DNA from 2 places in the Roseibium sp. 10G30-5 genome. Region 2 is predicted to be linked to the other one. Evidence: riboswitches for the same ligand, from Rfam matches in the RefSeq annotation. Region 2 holds a riboswitch; the other holds the start of a gene.
What was found. Region 2 has a riboswitch for FMN ahead of AC0L7U_RS20100 (6,7-dimethyl-8-ribityllumazine synthase). Riboswitches for the same ligand answer to the same signal wherever they lie in the genome.
Positions count from the first base shown of each region.

Region 1 (6,036 bases), on a different replicon from region 2:
CTCAGAATACTACAACTTTTCCGCTCAAAGCGGTCCCGTGGTGCGCATCGGCCGCATATCAGCCGGACGCATGAGAACTTCGGTAATCGAGACACCGATACGCTCGCCCAGAAGAACCACCTGCCCCATGGCAACAAGCGTCTTGTTGGCATAGATCCTGACGTCCTCGTCTTCCTTGACATCCAAATCGATCACCGCGCCACGCCCCATGCGCAAAAGCTGATGCACCGGCATTTCCGATCCGCCCAGCACCACAGAAATATCGACACTGATTTCATCAAAGGTAGTCATTCGAGATTTCCGCCTATATGTGTGTCTTGTGCCAGCCACGCACATCTTGAGTGGCAAAGCCTAACACGCCTCGACAATCGAACAAATCCACAAGCGCTTCCAGCGCCCGAAACCGCACAAGTTAACGTATCAGACCCATGACGGATTCCCAACAGCCAGCCGCCCCTGCTGCCGCGCCAGCCAGCCCAGATCCGACCGTGTCCCGCCAGAATCGGGACAGCCTTGTCGTCGATTTCTTCCCGCGCATATCTGCGCCGCCGGTTGAATGGGCAATCTCGGACACGCCGGTCGATTATGATGTGGCCACCCGCCTGATGGAGGAGCGCGTGGCGCAGATCGCAGATGGAACTGCGTCGGAGCGCGTCTGGCTTCTGGAACACCCACCGCTTTATACGGCTGGCACAAGCGCCCATGATGAAGATCTGATCACCCCTGACCGCTTTCCTGTTTATCACACCGGTCGTGGCGGCCAGCACACCTATCATGGCCCCGGACAGCGCGTTGCCTATGTGATGCTCGATCTCAAGCGGCGACAACAGGACATTCGCGCCTTCATCTCAGCACTGGAAGCGTGGATTATCAATTCCCTGTGGGCCTATCATGTGCGCGGCGAGCGGCGCGAAGACCGTGTTGGCGTCTGGGTGCGTCGCCCAGATCGCGGCGCCACGGTTGAGGACAAAATCGCCGCGATCGGCATTCGCCTGCGCAAATGGGTCACATTTCACGGCATCAGCTTCAACGTCGATCCGGATCTGAGCCATTTTGGCGGCATTGTGCCTTGCGGCATTTCCGAACACGGCGTCACCAGCCTTGTCGACTTGGGATTACCCGTGACGATGGAAGACAATGATCTGGTGATGCGGGCAGAGTTTGAGAAGATCTTCGGCAAGACACATTCCGTCGACGTGTAACTCGCATGGCCCATCCAGGAGGCGTCACACCTGTGTATGTCAAACAGTCGCAAGGCGCTGAAATCCTGTGTCTGCCGGCTTGTCGGTTGTCTGCACCACGACATCTGACACACGAGCCAGTCGCGGGCCTTTACGCAACAACTCCAGCATGTCGTCGACAATAGCGGCCGGACCAGAAACAACCAGTTCCACTGTGCCATCCGCACGGTTGCGCACCCAGCCCTGAAGCTGGCGAGCCTCAGCCGCGTCCGCACACCAGTGCCCGATATCCGACCCCCTGTACCCGTCCGTGAACACGCACCTGCACGCACTTCAGATCGCCAGTTTCTGTCATCACGTCGTCATCCCGTGGCCTGTGCTGTCCGTTGCGCGTACCCAACATTTGCCTGCCGCTCACTGTTCATCACATAAAGCGACGCAGCGAGGATCATCAAGCTCCCCGGCCAGAAGGCCAGACTTGGAACATTGGCAAAGGCGATCCAACCACCGATCAGGTTCAACGGCAACTTCAGATGATCGAAAGGCTGGACATAGGCTGCATCAGCCTTTGAATAGGCCAGCGTCAGCAGATAGTTGGCCAGAAAGGTGAAAACACCGGCCACCACAATAATGGCAATAACAGATGCTGCCCACGGCACGACAAAGCCGCCACCGATAGCCACAACGGCGTTGGCAGGCGTCAATAGCAAAAGCAAGTAGGCGGTGATCGTGTCGGCGGGTTCATCCTGCGTCAGCCGTTTGGTCAATAGCGAGGCCGCTCCCCAGAACATCGCGGCCAGCAACGGCAACAGCGCCGCCCAACTGAAGCCCGCAGACCACGGCTGTAGAATGACCATCGCACCGGAAAACCCGAACGCGGTCGCGGCCCAGCGCTGCCAACGGATCGTTTCGCCCAATAACAACCACGCCCCGACAATAACGAAAAACGGCGAGGTCATAATCAAAGCGATGGCCTGCCAGATCGGCACCGACGACAGGCCAGCGCCCCAAAATTGCACACCCGCAACCGCAAACCCGACACGCAGGATATGCAAAACCGGATGACGGGTTTTCAACGACCGCAAACCGCGCCGCAGCACCCAGGGCGCAGAAAACAGAAACGCCAAGCCATATTGCCAGAAGACGACAGATGCTGACGGCAGCCCCAGAGTGCGGGTCGCAGCCTGAAGCGCGACATTCACCACAGAAAAGGCCGCGCCCGAAAGCACCATGAAAACCGCCGCTCGCACGATACGGGATTTGAAGACAGATTGTTCCACGAGCCCAGGACCTTTTGTCAAAGTCAGGGCGGGTCAAAGCACATGCAAAAGACGCCACTGACCAGGTTGTCAGCGCCCCCTCTACACGTGATTGCTCTCTTCCATCCGGACTGTCACCGTCGGCTTCGGACTTAAACCGAATCTGCTGACCTTTGCGACCCGCACCGGAAAATCCGGCAGACTGGTCGTAAAACGCTCGCGGGCTTCAGGAAACTCCTGTTACCGCCGGAGGGGAATTCCACCCCGCCCCGAGAACATTTCAGTATTACTGAAAGATTTCTAGCTGCATGCCACCCGGTGCGCAAGGGTCGTTTTTCAATGGGTTGGTTCAATTTTAAGTATTTAGAACAATCGTATTTTTATGTTCCTCAAATACACTGCACATGAACCGAGGTGGGGCCCTTTGTGATGTTGAAAAAAATTGCCGCGACGATCCTTCTGATGCTCGGCACCATTGTGGCCGCCCACGCCGATAAGGCCTTAGCAAAATGGCACGGTGAAAGGCTTCGAGCGCTATTGGATGGAAAATTCCGACGGCGCACGCTTTACCATCTGGTGCAATCACGATCCGGCAGAACGCGGCACCGTTGTAGCCATGCACCTGCCGGGTTACCCACTCTCGCCGAAAACACACGTCAGTTTTCAAATCGACGACCAGAACATCGGCTTCACGCCGGACAAGCATGGTAACATCCAGACCTCCTGCCCGACCTGCGCTGACAAGTTTGTCATGCTCTGGAATGCCTTGCGCCGAGGATACAGGGTCACTGTTCTGGTGGATGGCCATCTGGTCGAGACTTTCCCCTTGGGCGATGCAAGTCACGTTCTGGGCCGGGCACACGCGCAATGCAGGCCGGACTACTACAAGTCGGCGAATTTCTCCCGCTTCAATATCCACGACTGAACACGGCCGCTCTGGTCATGTGCAAATGAGCTGAGCAAGCCACTGGATTTTTGCGTAACGGAGGCTTAAATCGAGACGCACTCCCGCGCCCGGTATGCCCTGTCTGGTCCATGCAAGCCCCACAGATCTCAGGCCCCGGCGCGCAGACGCGAAGCCGCACCCTGCCAGCATGGGCAAGGTGCCCGGCGGCCAGACGGCCACCCTGCTCAGATCGGACTTTCTCATGGATGCCATTCACCTCAAAGACCTCGCCTTTTTCGCCTATCACGGCGTCCATGCCGAAGAGGCGCAACTCGGTCAGAGATTCATTGTCGATCTGACATGTTGGGCGGATCTGGAAAAGGCCAGTGTCAGTGACAACTATGACGACACCATCTGTTACGCCAGCTTGACACGCGCAATCGAGACGACCGTGACACAGACACGCTTCAATCTGATCGAGCGGCTGGCCGGAGCCATTCTGGAAACCGTCTTTGCCGCAGACGGGCGGATCATGAAAGCTCGAGTCCGGGTCCACAAACCCGGCGCGCCGCTGCCACTGTCCTCTGGCAATGTCAGCGTCGAGCTCACACGCAATCGCCCGCAATAGCAGCCTTCCCGCCGCAAAATTGCCTTTTTGACGAGACGTGACTTTTAGTCAAACAGCCCTACATCAAGGTCAAGGCTCCCTTCACGTCAGGCCCACGGACGGTTCCGAATTTGACGTGATCCAAGAAGATGAGGTCATGCCGATGCCCCCTAGTTCCCGCAAAGCACTGACACGTTCGCGTGTTCTGCCAACCCTCTCGCTGGCTCTCGCCTCGACCCTGTTCATCAGCACGGCCGCCGAAGCGCGACCCGACCTGCGACAGATGGACTGCAAGAAGGCGCAGGCCATGGTCAAACGCGATGGCAGCGTGGTCTTCACAACAGGCCAGTACACCTACTCGCGTTTCGTCGCAAACCAGGGCTACTGCGACCGCGACGAGATCACAGTGATCCACTATGCGAAGACAGGCGACAACCCCAACTGCCCGGTCGCATACAAATGCAAGCAGCCGTTGTTCATGAACAATTGGAACGACTAGACGTTAAGCTGCATTTACCTGTCGGGGACACTTTTCCGGCAGGCGTTTTTCTGCCCACACAAAAACACCCTCCGATTTATCATCCAGTCCGCCAAGGATTGGGACCAGATTCGTTTTTGTAAAAAGACGATTTGCTTAATTGCTAAGCACCAACGCATTCAGAATACGCTTGGTGGTGTTTGGAAAATCTGCAAGTCTTGATTTTTAAGGGCAATAAACCTTACGGGAGGGACAATGGGCGACGCTGCGTCATTCTTCAATGAGATGATGGACCAAGAGGGAAATCCTCGTCCTGCCTACTCGCACCTTGCCGAATGGTTGGAAAACAAGCCACCCAATTTCTTGAAAAAGAAAGGCCGCGAGGCAGAAACCATCTTTCGGCGCCTCGGTATTACCTTTGCCGTCTATGGTGCACAGGACGCAACAGAACGCCTCATCCCTTTCGATCCGATCCCGCGTATCATCTCCGCGTCAGAGTGGCGGAAGCTGTCTGCGGGGATTGAACAGCGTGTGCGTGCACTAAATGCCTTTCTCAATGACATCTATAACCGTCAGGAAATCATCCGCGCAGGTCGTATTCCTGCTGAGCTTATTGTGCAGAACGAAGCATTTTTGCCCGAAATGATCGGTCATCGCCCGGCTCATTCTGTATATGCACATATTATAGGCACCGATCTGGTGCGCGTTTCCGAGAACGAATTCTACGTTCTGGAAGATAACACGCGCACGCCATCGGGGGTGTCTTACATGCTGGAAAACCGCGAGACCATGATGCGCATGTTCCCGGATCTGTTCCACATGCATCAGGTTGCACCGGTCGAGCATTACCCGGACCTGCTGCGTCAGACCCTGGAAAGTGTCACGCCAGACCCGGCCAAATCGGCACAGACCATCGTTGTCATGACGCCGGGCATCTACAATTCGGCCTATTTCGAACATGCGTTTCTGGCTGATTCCATGGGTGTTGAATTGGTCGAGGGACGCGATCTCTTTGTCGAGAACGGCAAGGTGTTCATGCGCACGACCCGCGCGCCCAAACAGGTGGATGTGATCTACCGCCGCATCGACGATGCCTTCCTCGATCCCCTCACCTTCAACCCGGACAGTATGTTGGGTGTTCCGGGCATCTTCGATGCGTATCGCGCTGGCAATGTCACAATCTGCAATGCGCCAAGGTACCGGCATTGCCGACGACAAGGCCATCTATGCCTATGTGCCGGAGATCATCGAGTTCTACACGGGCGAAAAACCGATCCTGAACAACGTCCCCACTTGGCATTGTTCGCGAGAAGACGACCTGAAGTATGTGCTCGACAATCTTGAGGACATCGTCGTCAAGGAAGTTCACGGCTCAGGTGGCTACGGCATGTTGATCGGACCGACAGCCTCCAAACGGCAGATCTCGGATTTCCGCAAAATCCTCAAGGCCAATCCGTCAAACTATATCGCCCAGCCGACGCTGGCCTTGTCTGCCTGTCCAACGCATGTGTCGTCGGGCGTTGCCCCGCGACACGTCGATCTGCGGCCTTTTGTGCTTATCGGCGATCAGGTGCGCATCACACCGGGTGGCCTCACCCGCGTGGCGCTGAAAAAAGGCTCTCTGG
Region 1 covers NZ_CM147918.1:708,182-714,217, forward strand. Annotated here, with positions in the region: gene AC0L7U_RS03630 (FliM/FliN family flagellar motor switch protein) at 25-291, opposite strand; gene lipB (lipoyl(octanoyl) transferase LipB) at 429-1,202, shown strand; gene AC0L7U_RS03640 (acylphosphatase) at 1,242-1,499, opposite strand; gene AC0L7U_RS03645 (DMT family transporter) at 1,544-2,413, opposite strand; FMN riboswitch at 2,551-2,721, opposite strand; gene AC0L7U_RS03650 (hypothetical protein) at 2,958-3,365, shown strand; gene folB (dihydroneopterin aldolase) at 3,535-3,954, shown strand; gene AC0L7U_RS03660 (hypothetical protein) at 4,091-4,432, shown strand; partial or broken gene AC0L7U_RS03665 (circularly permuted type 2 ATP-grasp protein) at 4,667-6,036, shown strand, end outside.
Region 1: another riboswitch for FMN. It lies ahead of AC0L7U_RS03645 (DMT family transporter); the one in region 2 lies ahead of AC0L7U_RS20100 (6,7-dimethyl-8-ribityllumazine synthase).

Region 2 (6,036 bases):
GGCTCAAGGTCTTCGTCAATACGGAAGAAGCCAACATCACTGCATGGGATCTTTCGGCAGCGCTTGCCAAGGGGGACCAGCCGATCATCGTGCGCGACCATGAGGTTGAGCATCACTACTTCTATCTTGATCCGTGCAATCTGCATCCGGGACAGGAAAAGATCGTTGCCGACCGACTGGTCGAAGAACTGGAGAAGGCCCGCAAGTCCAACGAGATCATCGCGAGCCCGATCGAAGACCTCAGCCGCCATCGCTTCGATGGTCTGATGAGCTGGCCGGACTGATAACAAGACGCTTCCAGAGGTATTCCATGTCCACACAGCAAACCATTTCCCCGACCCCGATGACTGCAGCATCTGCGTCACCGGTTCTCTCGGTCGAAAATCTGACGACCTCGTTCCGCACAGATGGCGAATGGAAATCCGTTGTTCGCGACGTTTCCTTTCAGGTCTTCCCCGGCGAAACCATGGCCATCGTGGGAGAAAGTGGCTCTGGCAAGAGTGTCACCTCCTTGTCGATCATGCGCCTTTTGCAAAGGGATACCAGCCGTGTTGAGGGCAAAGTCTACTTGCAGAACCGCGAGTTGCTTGGCCTGTCAGAGGCCGAGATCTGCAAGGTGCGCGGCGCCGATATCTCGATGATATTCCAGGAGCCGATGACGAGCCTCAATCCGCTTTTCACCATCGGCGACCAGATTTCCGAGGCTATCCGCTGTCACTCGGCGATTTCCAAAAAGGATGCGCGGCTGGAATCCATCCGCCTTCTGGAAAAGGTGCGCATTCCGTCAGCCGCTTCGCGGTTCGACGAATACCCGCACCGCTTTTCCGGCGGTATGCGGCAACGGGCAATGATTGCCATGGCGCTGGCCGCCAAGCCCAAGCTGCTCATTGCCGATGAGCCGACCACCGCCCTTGATGTGACAATTCAGGGTCAGATTCTCGATCTGATCAAGATGTTGCAGGAAGAGGAAGGCACATCGGTCCTGTTCATCACGCATGACATGGGTGTGGTGGCGGAAATCGCTGACCGGACCGTTGTGATGTTCCGTGGCGAGCAGATTGAAACCGGAAAGACCTCGGATATTTTCCGCCACAGCACACAGCCGTACACCCGGGCACTCTTGTCTGCTGTTCCGGTTCTGGGCTCCATGACCGGCTCCGAATTGCCGGCCCGGTTCCCGATGATGGACGTCATCACCGGCGAAATGGACAAGCCGCGGGAGATGCCTTCAACGGCTGCGACGGACAGTCGTCCGGTTCTGGAGGTCAAGAACCTGTGCAAGCGGTTCGACATTCATTCCGGTTTGATGTCGAAACTGAGCGGTCGGGTCCATGCGGTCGAAGATGTATCCTTCAACCTTCATGCGGGTGAAACACTGTCATTGGTGGGCGAATCCGGCTGCGGTAAATCCACGACTGGCCGTGCCATCATGCGCCTGATCGAACCCAACAGTGGGTCGGTCACTGTCAACGGCGAAGATGTTCTGGCGTTCAATGGCAAGGCCATGCGCAAGTTGCGCCAGTCGGTGCAGATGATCTTTCAGGATCCGTTCGCCAGCCTCAATCCGCGGATGACCGTGGGGGAGGCGATCGCCGAGCCGTATCTGGAACACAAGCTTGGCACTCGCAAACAGGCACAGGAGATGACGGCCGGCATGCTGGACCGGGTTGGGCTGTCTGCCGATATGGCACGACGGTATCCGCACGAATTTTCTGGCGGCCAGCGGCAGCGGATCTGTATTGCGCGGGCCCTGGCGCTGAAACCCAAGGTGATCATTGCCGATGAAAGTGTGTCGGCGCTGGATGTGTCGATCAAGGCGCAGGTCATCAATCTGATGCTGGACTTGCAGGAAAGCATGGGCATCGCCTTCCTGTTTATCTCGCATGACATGGCCGTGGTCGAGCGCGTCAGTCACCGGGTGGCGGTGATGTATCTGGGTCAGATCGTCGAGATCGGACCGCGCGACAAGGTTTTCAGCGACCCTCAGCATCCTTATACCCGCAAGCTCATGGAAGCGGTGCCTGTGCCCGACCCTGATCGATTGGGCATGAAGCGAAATGCCGATGTGGAAGAGCTGAAAAGCCCGATCCGCGCCGTGGATTTTGTGCAGGACAAGAAGGTTTACCGCGAAGTGGCGCAGGATCACTTCGTCATGACATGATGGCGTCTGCCAAGGTGTGGCGGGCCTTAACGCCTTGGCGCTTTTGATGAAGATAGGGGACGGTGGCGATACCGTCCCTTTTTCATGAACGCATTGTCCACCCTTTAAAAGAGGATTGTCTCTCCCCATTTTTCGGACTAGAAGAGATGTGTTCTCGGGGCGGGGTGAAATTCCCCACCGGCGGTTAAAGCCCGCGAGCGCTCTCCTGCCTTTGTGGCAGGGAGGTCAGCAGATCCGGTGAAATTCCGGGGCCGACGGTATAGTCCGGATGGAAGAGGACCAGCTTCGTTGCACCTTGTGTGCGGCGCGGCTTGTCGTGCTCTGGGACCTTGACTCATTTTTGCTGAAAGGTTCCGAATGTCTACTGAAAACTATTCCAACAAGAAAATCGCCTTCATCAAGGCCCGCTGGCATGCCGACATCGTCGACCGTGCACATGATGGCTTCGTCGAGGCTGCTGCAACCAAGCTGTCCGGCGCACAAGTCGTGACGTTTGACGTGCCGGGCGCATTTGAAATGCCGCTCCTTACCAAGAAGCTTGCAAAGACCGGTGACTATGATGCTGTTGTCGCTGCGGCTTTCGTCGTTGATGGCGGTATCTATCGCCATGACTTTGTCGCCGATGCCGTGGTTTCCGGGCTGATGAGTGTGCAACTTGAAACGGAAGTGCCGGTTTTCTCCGTGTCGCTGACGCCGCATAATTATCAGGAAACTCAGGTGCTGACCGATTTTTATCGCACGCACTTCATCACCAAGGGCAAGGAAGCCGCCGAAGCTGTCCGGCAGATTTTCGCGCTCGGTTGACGTCCTTCAGGGTGACCTGACGACATGAGGGCAGAGCGCGTCCTGCGCCCTGCCCCTTTTTGTGTGGTTTCAATGCGGTGTGGCGAGAAGATTGGCGACGCTTTGACGCCAGCGCTGCGACAGATTGACGGCCGCAGCGTGCTCTTCCTGCGCCGGAAAAAATGCCTTTCCGGTATCTTTTACAAGCGGGGCCGGGTGTCCGAGAGCCTCAAGTCCCATGGCCCAGACGCCGAAGGCCCCCACTTCTGCCTGTGCGCCACAGGTGACGGGCCGGTCCAGAATATCGGCCTGCAATTGCATCAGAAAGCCATTGGCAGATGCCCCGCCATCCGCCAGCAGCCCATCAAGCAGACGGCCGATGTCCTTTTCCATGGCGCGGAACACGTCAGCGATCTGTAAGGCGATGGCGTCAAAGGTAGCCCTTGCGATATGCGCCGGTGTGGTTGCGAGCGTCATGCCGCTGATGGTCCCGGTTGCGTAGTCATCCCAGTACGGTGCGCCCAAACCACTCAGGGCGGGAACGAAGGTGGTGCCTGCCGCATCGGGTACGGTTTGCGCCAGATCGGACAGCGCCTGTGCGTCTTGCAGGCCCAGCATGGTGGCGGCAAAGGCGGCGGCTTGTGCCGAGACAGTGATGTTGCCTTCAAGGGCGTAGGCGGTGCCGCGTGCATCTGTCCAGGCAATGGTGCTCGACAGACCATTGTGTGAAGTGATGCGCTCGGGTGTCAGCGTCATCAGTGAGGACCCGGTGCCATAGGTTGCCTTGACGAGACCGGGCGTGCGCACACCGTGCCCATAAAGCGCTGCGTGACTGTCGCCCATCATGGCGTGGATCGGTACGCCTTCGGGAAGTGCTGTCGTACCAGCCGACGTGTGGCCGAACAAGCTGTCGGAGGGCATTGGCGCAGGCAGGCAGGTTTCAGGCACCTCGAACAGATCGCAAAGCAGATCACTCCACTCAAGTCGGTTGATGTCGAAAAGCTGGGTGCGTGAGGCGTTGGAATGATCTGTCGCAAAAACTTTGCCGCCAGTCAGGCGATTTAACAGCCAGCTATCGATGGTTCCCGCCCGCAGACGTCCCGCATCTGCCAGCGCACGCGCGCCCTCAATAGAGCGCAAGACCCAGCCGAGTTTTGAGGCGGGAAACAGGGGGTTGATGGCAAGGCCGGTGGCCGCAAGCACATCGTCGCCTGCGCCCATCCTGCGCAGGGCTTCGCAGTCTGGCGCGGTGCGCCGACATTGCCACAGGATCGCCGGAGCAATTGGCTTGTTCGTGTCCGCATCCCAGACGACCAGCGTTTCGCGCTGACTGGCGATGCCGATGCCCAGCACGTTCATCAGATCATGTGTTGCGCCAATCCGGGCAATGACCTGCTGCACGCTGTGCCAGATGTCATCCGCAGATTGTTCGGCCCATCCGGGTTTTGGATAATGTGATGTCAGCGCGCTGGAGGCCCGCGCCACAACCGCGCCCTCTGTGTCGATGAGCAAGGCCTTCGTATTGGTCGTGCCCTGATCAATGGCAAGAAAACACGGGTGTGTCATGACCGCTTGCGCTCCAAGGCCTTGCGCGCGCGCGTAGCAATGCCTTCGCCGCTGAGGCCAAAGCGATGAAACAGCGTCTCGATGGAGCCTGTCGGCAGAAAACCGGGAAAGCCCATACGCTCGACCGGTACCGGTTGGTTGGCGCTGGTGAACTCGGCCACGGCGCCGCCCAAACCGCCATGGATATTGGCTTCTTCGACCGTGACAATGGCACCAAGCTCTGCAGCGCTGGCCACGGCCTCTTCATCCAGCGGGTTGATCGTTGCCATGTTGAGAACGCGGGCACTGATGCCGTGGTGTCGGTGCAGACTGTCTGCCGCTTCGATTGCGAGATGCACTGTCGTGCCGCAGGCGATAATCGCCAAGTCGCAGCCCTGGCGGACAAGCTCGGCTTTGCCCGGTTGAAAGCGCCGATCTGGCACATCCAGATTGGGCACTGCCATGCGACTGAGACGCAGATAGACCGGCCCCTCATGTGCGGCGGCCCAGCGGATGGCAGCTTCCGTTTCCCACGGGTCGGCAGGCACAACAACCGTGATGGCATCCAGCGGTCGCAGCCAGGCAAAATCCTCGATGGAATGATGCGTCGGGCCGAGTTCTCCGTAGGCAATGCCGGAAGACTGGCCGACAAGTTTCACGTTGAAGCGGGCATAGGCGATGTCAGCCTTGACCTGCTCCAGCGCACGACCGGTCAGAAAACAGGAGGCGGCAGAGACAAACGGAATGCGCCCGCCGTTCGCCAGCCCTGCGCCTACGCCGACCATGTTTTGCTCGGCAATACCGACGTTGATCAGTCGGTCGGGGAATTTCCTCTGAAACCCGCCAAGCTTGGACGACCCGACGGAATCATTGACCACAGCGACAATACGCGGGTCATTCGCGGCCAGATCCTCTAGGGTTTCAGCCCAGATGGTGCGGCAATCAAAGCGCTCTTGCTGTTTGTCGGCGGCATCGGCCATCAGACCAGCTCCTGCATTGCGGTTGCAAATTGTTCGGCATTGGGTACGCCGTGGTGCCAACCAGCCTGATTTTCCATGAAGGACACGCCCTTGCCCTTTACCGTGTTGGCAATGATGCAGCGAGGACGCCCCGCGCTGTTTGGCGGTGCGCTCAACACCGTATGGAGCGCCTCGATGTCGTGCCCGTCCACGTCGTCGACATGCCAGCCAAAGGCCCGAAACTTGTCGTCGAGGGGGTCAAGTCCGTTGGTTTCTTCTGTTCCCTGCCCCTGTTGAAGGCGGTTGCGATCCACGATCAGGGTCAGGTTGGCCAATTTGCGGTTGCCTGCGGTCATGGCTGCTTCCCAGTTGGAGCCTTCCTGCAATTCGCCGTCGCCGGTGAGAATGAAGGTACGGAAGGCGTTGCCCGAGAGCTGTCCGGCAATAGCCGTGCCCACGGCAACGGGCAGCCCGTGACCCAGCGGACCGGTGTTGGTTTCCACGCCGGGCAGGTAGTTTCGGTTGGGATGGCCGTTGAGTTTCGAATCCGTCTGCATATAAGTGGCAAGCCAGTCTTGCGGATAATAA
Region 2 covers NZ_JBVVUH010000001.1:230,523-236,558, forward strand. Annotated here, with positions in the region: gene AC0L7U_RS20090 (aminotransferase class V-fold PLP-dependent enzyme) at 1-284, shown strand, start outside; gene AC0L7U_RS20095 (ABC transporter ATP-binding protein) at 311-2,161, shown strand; FMN riboswitch at 2,308-2,445, shown strand; gene AC0L7U_RS20100 (6,7-dimethyl-8-ribityllumazine synthase) at 2,519-2,965, shown strand; gene AC0L7U_RS20105 (FGGY family carbohydrate kinase) at 3,035-4,510, opposite strand; gene AC0L7U_RS20110 (transketolase family protein) at 4,507-5,469, opposite strand; gene AC0L7U_RS20115 (hypothetical protein) at 5,469-6,036, opposite strand, start outside.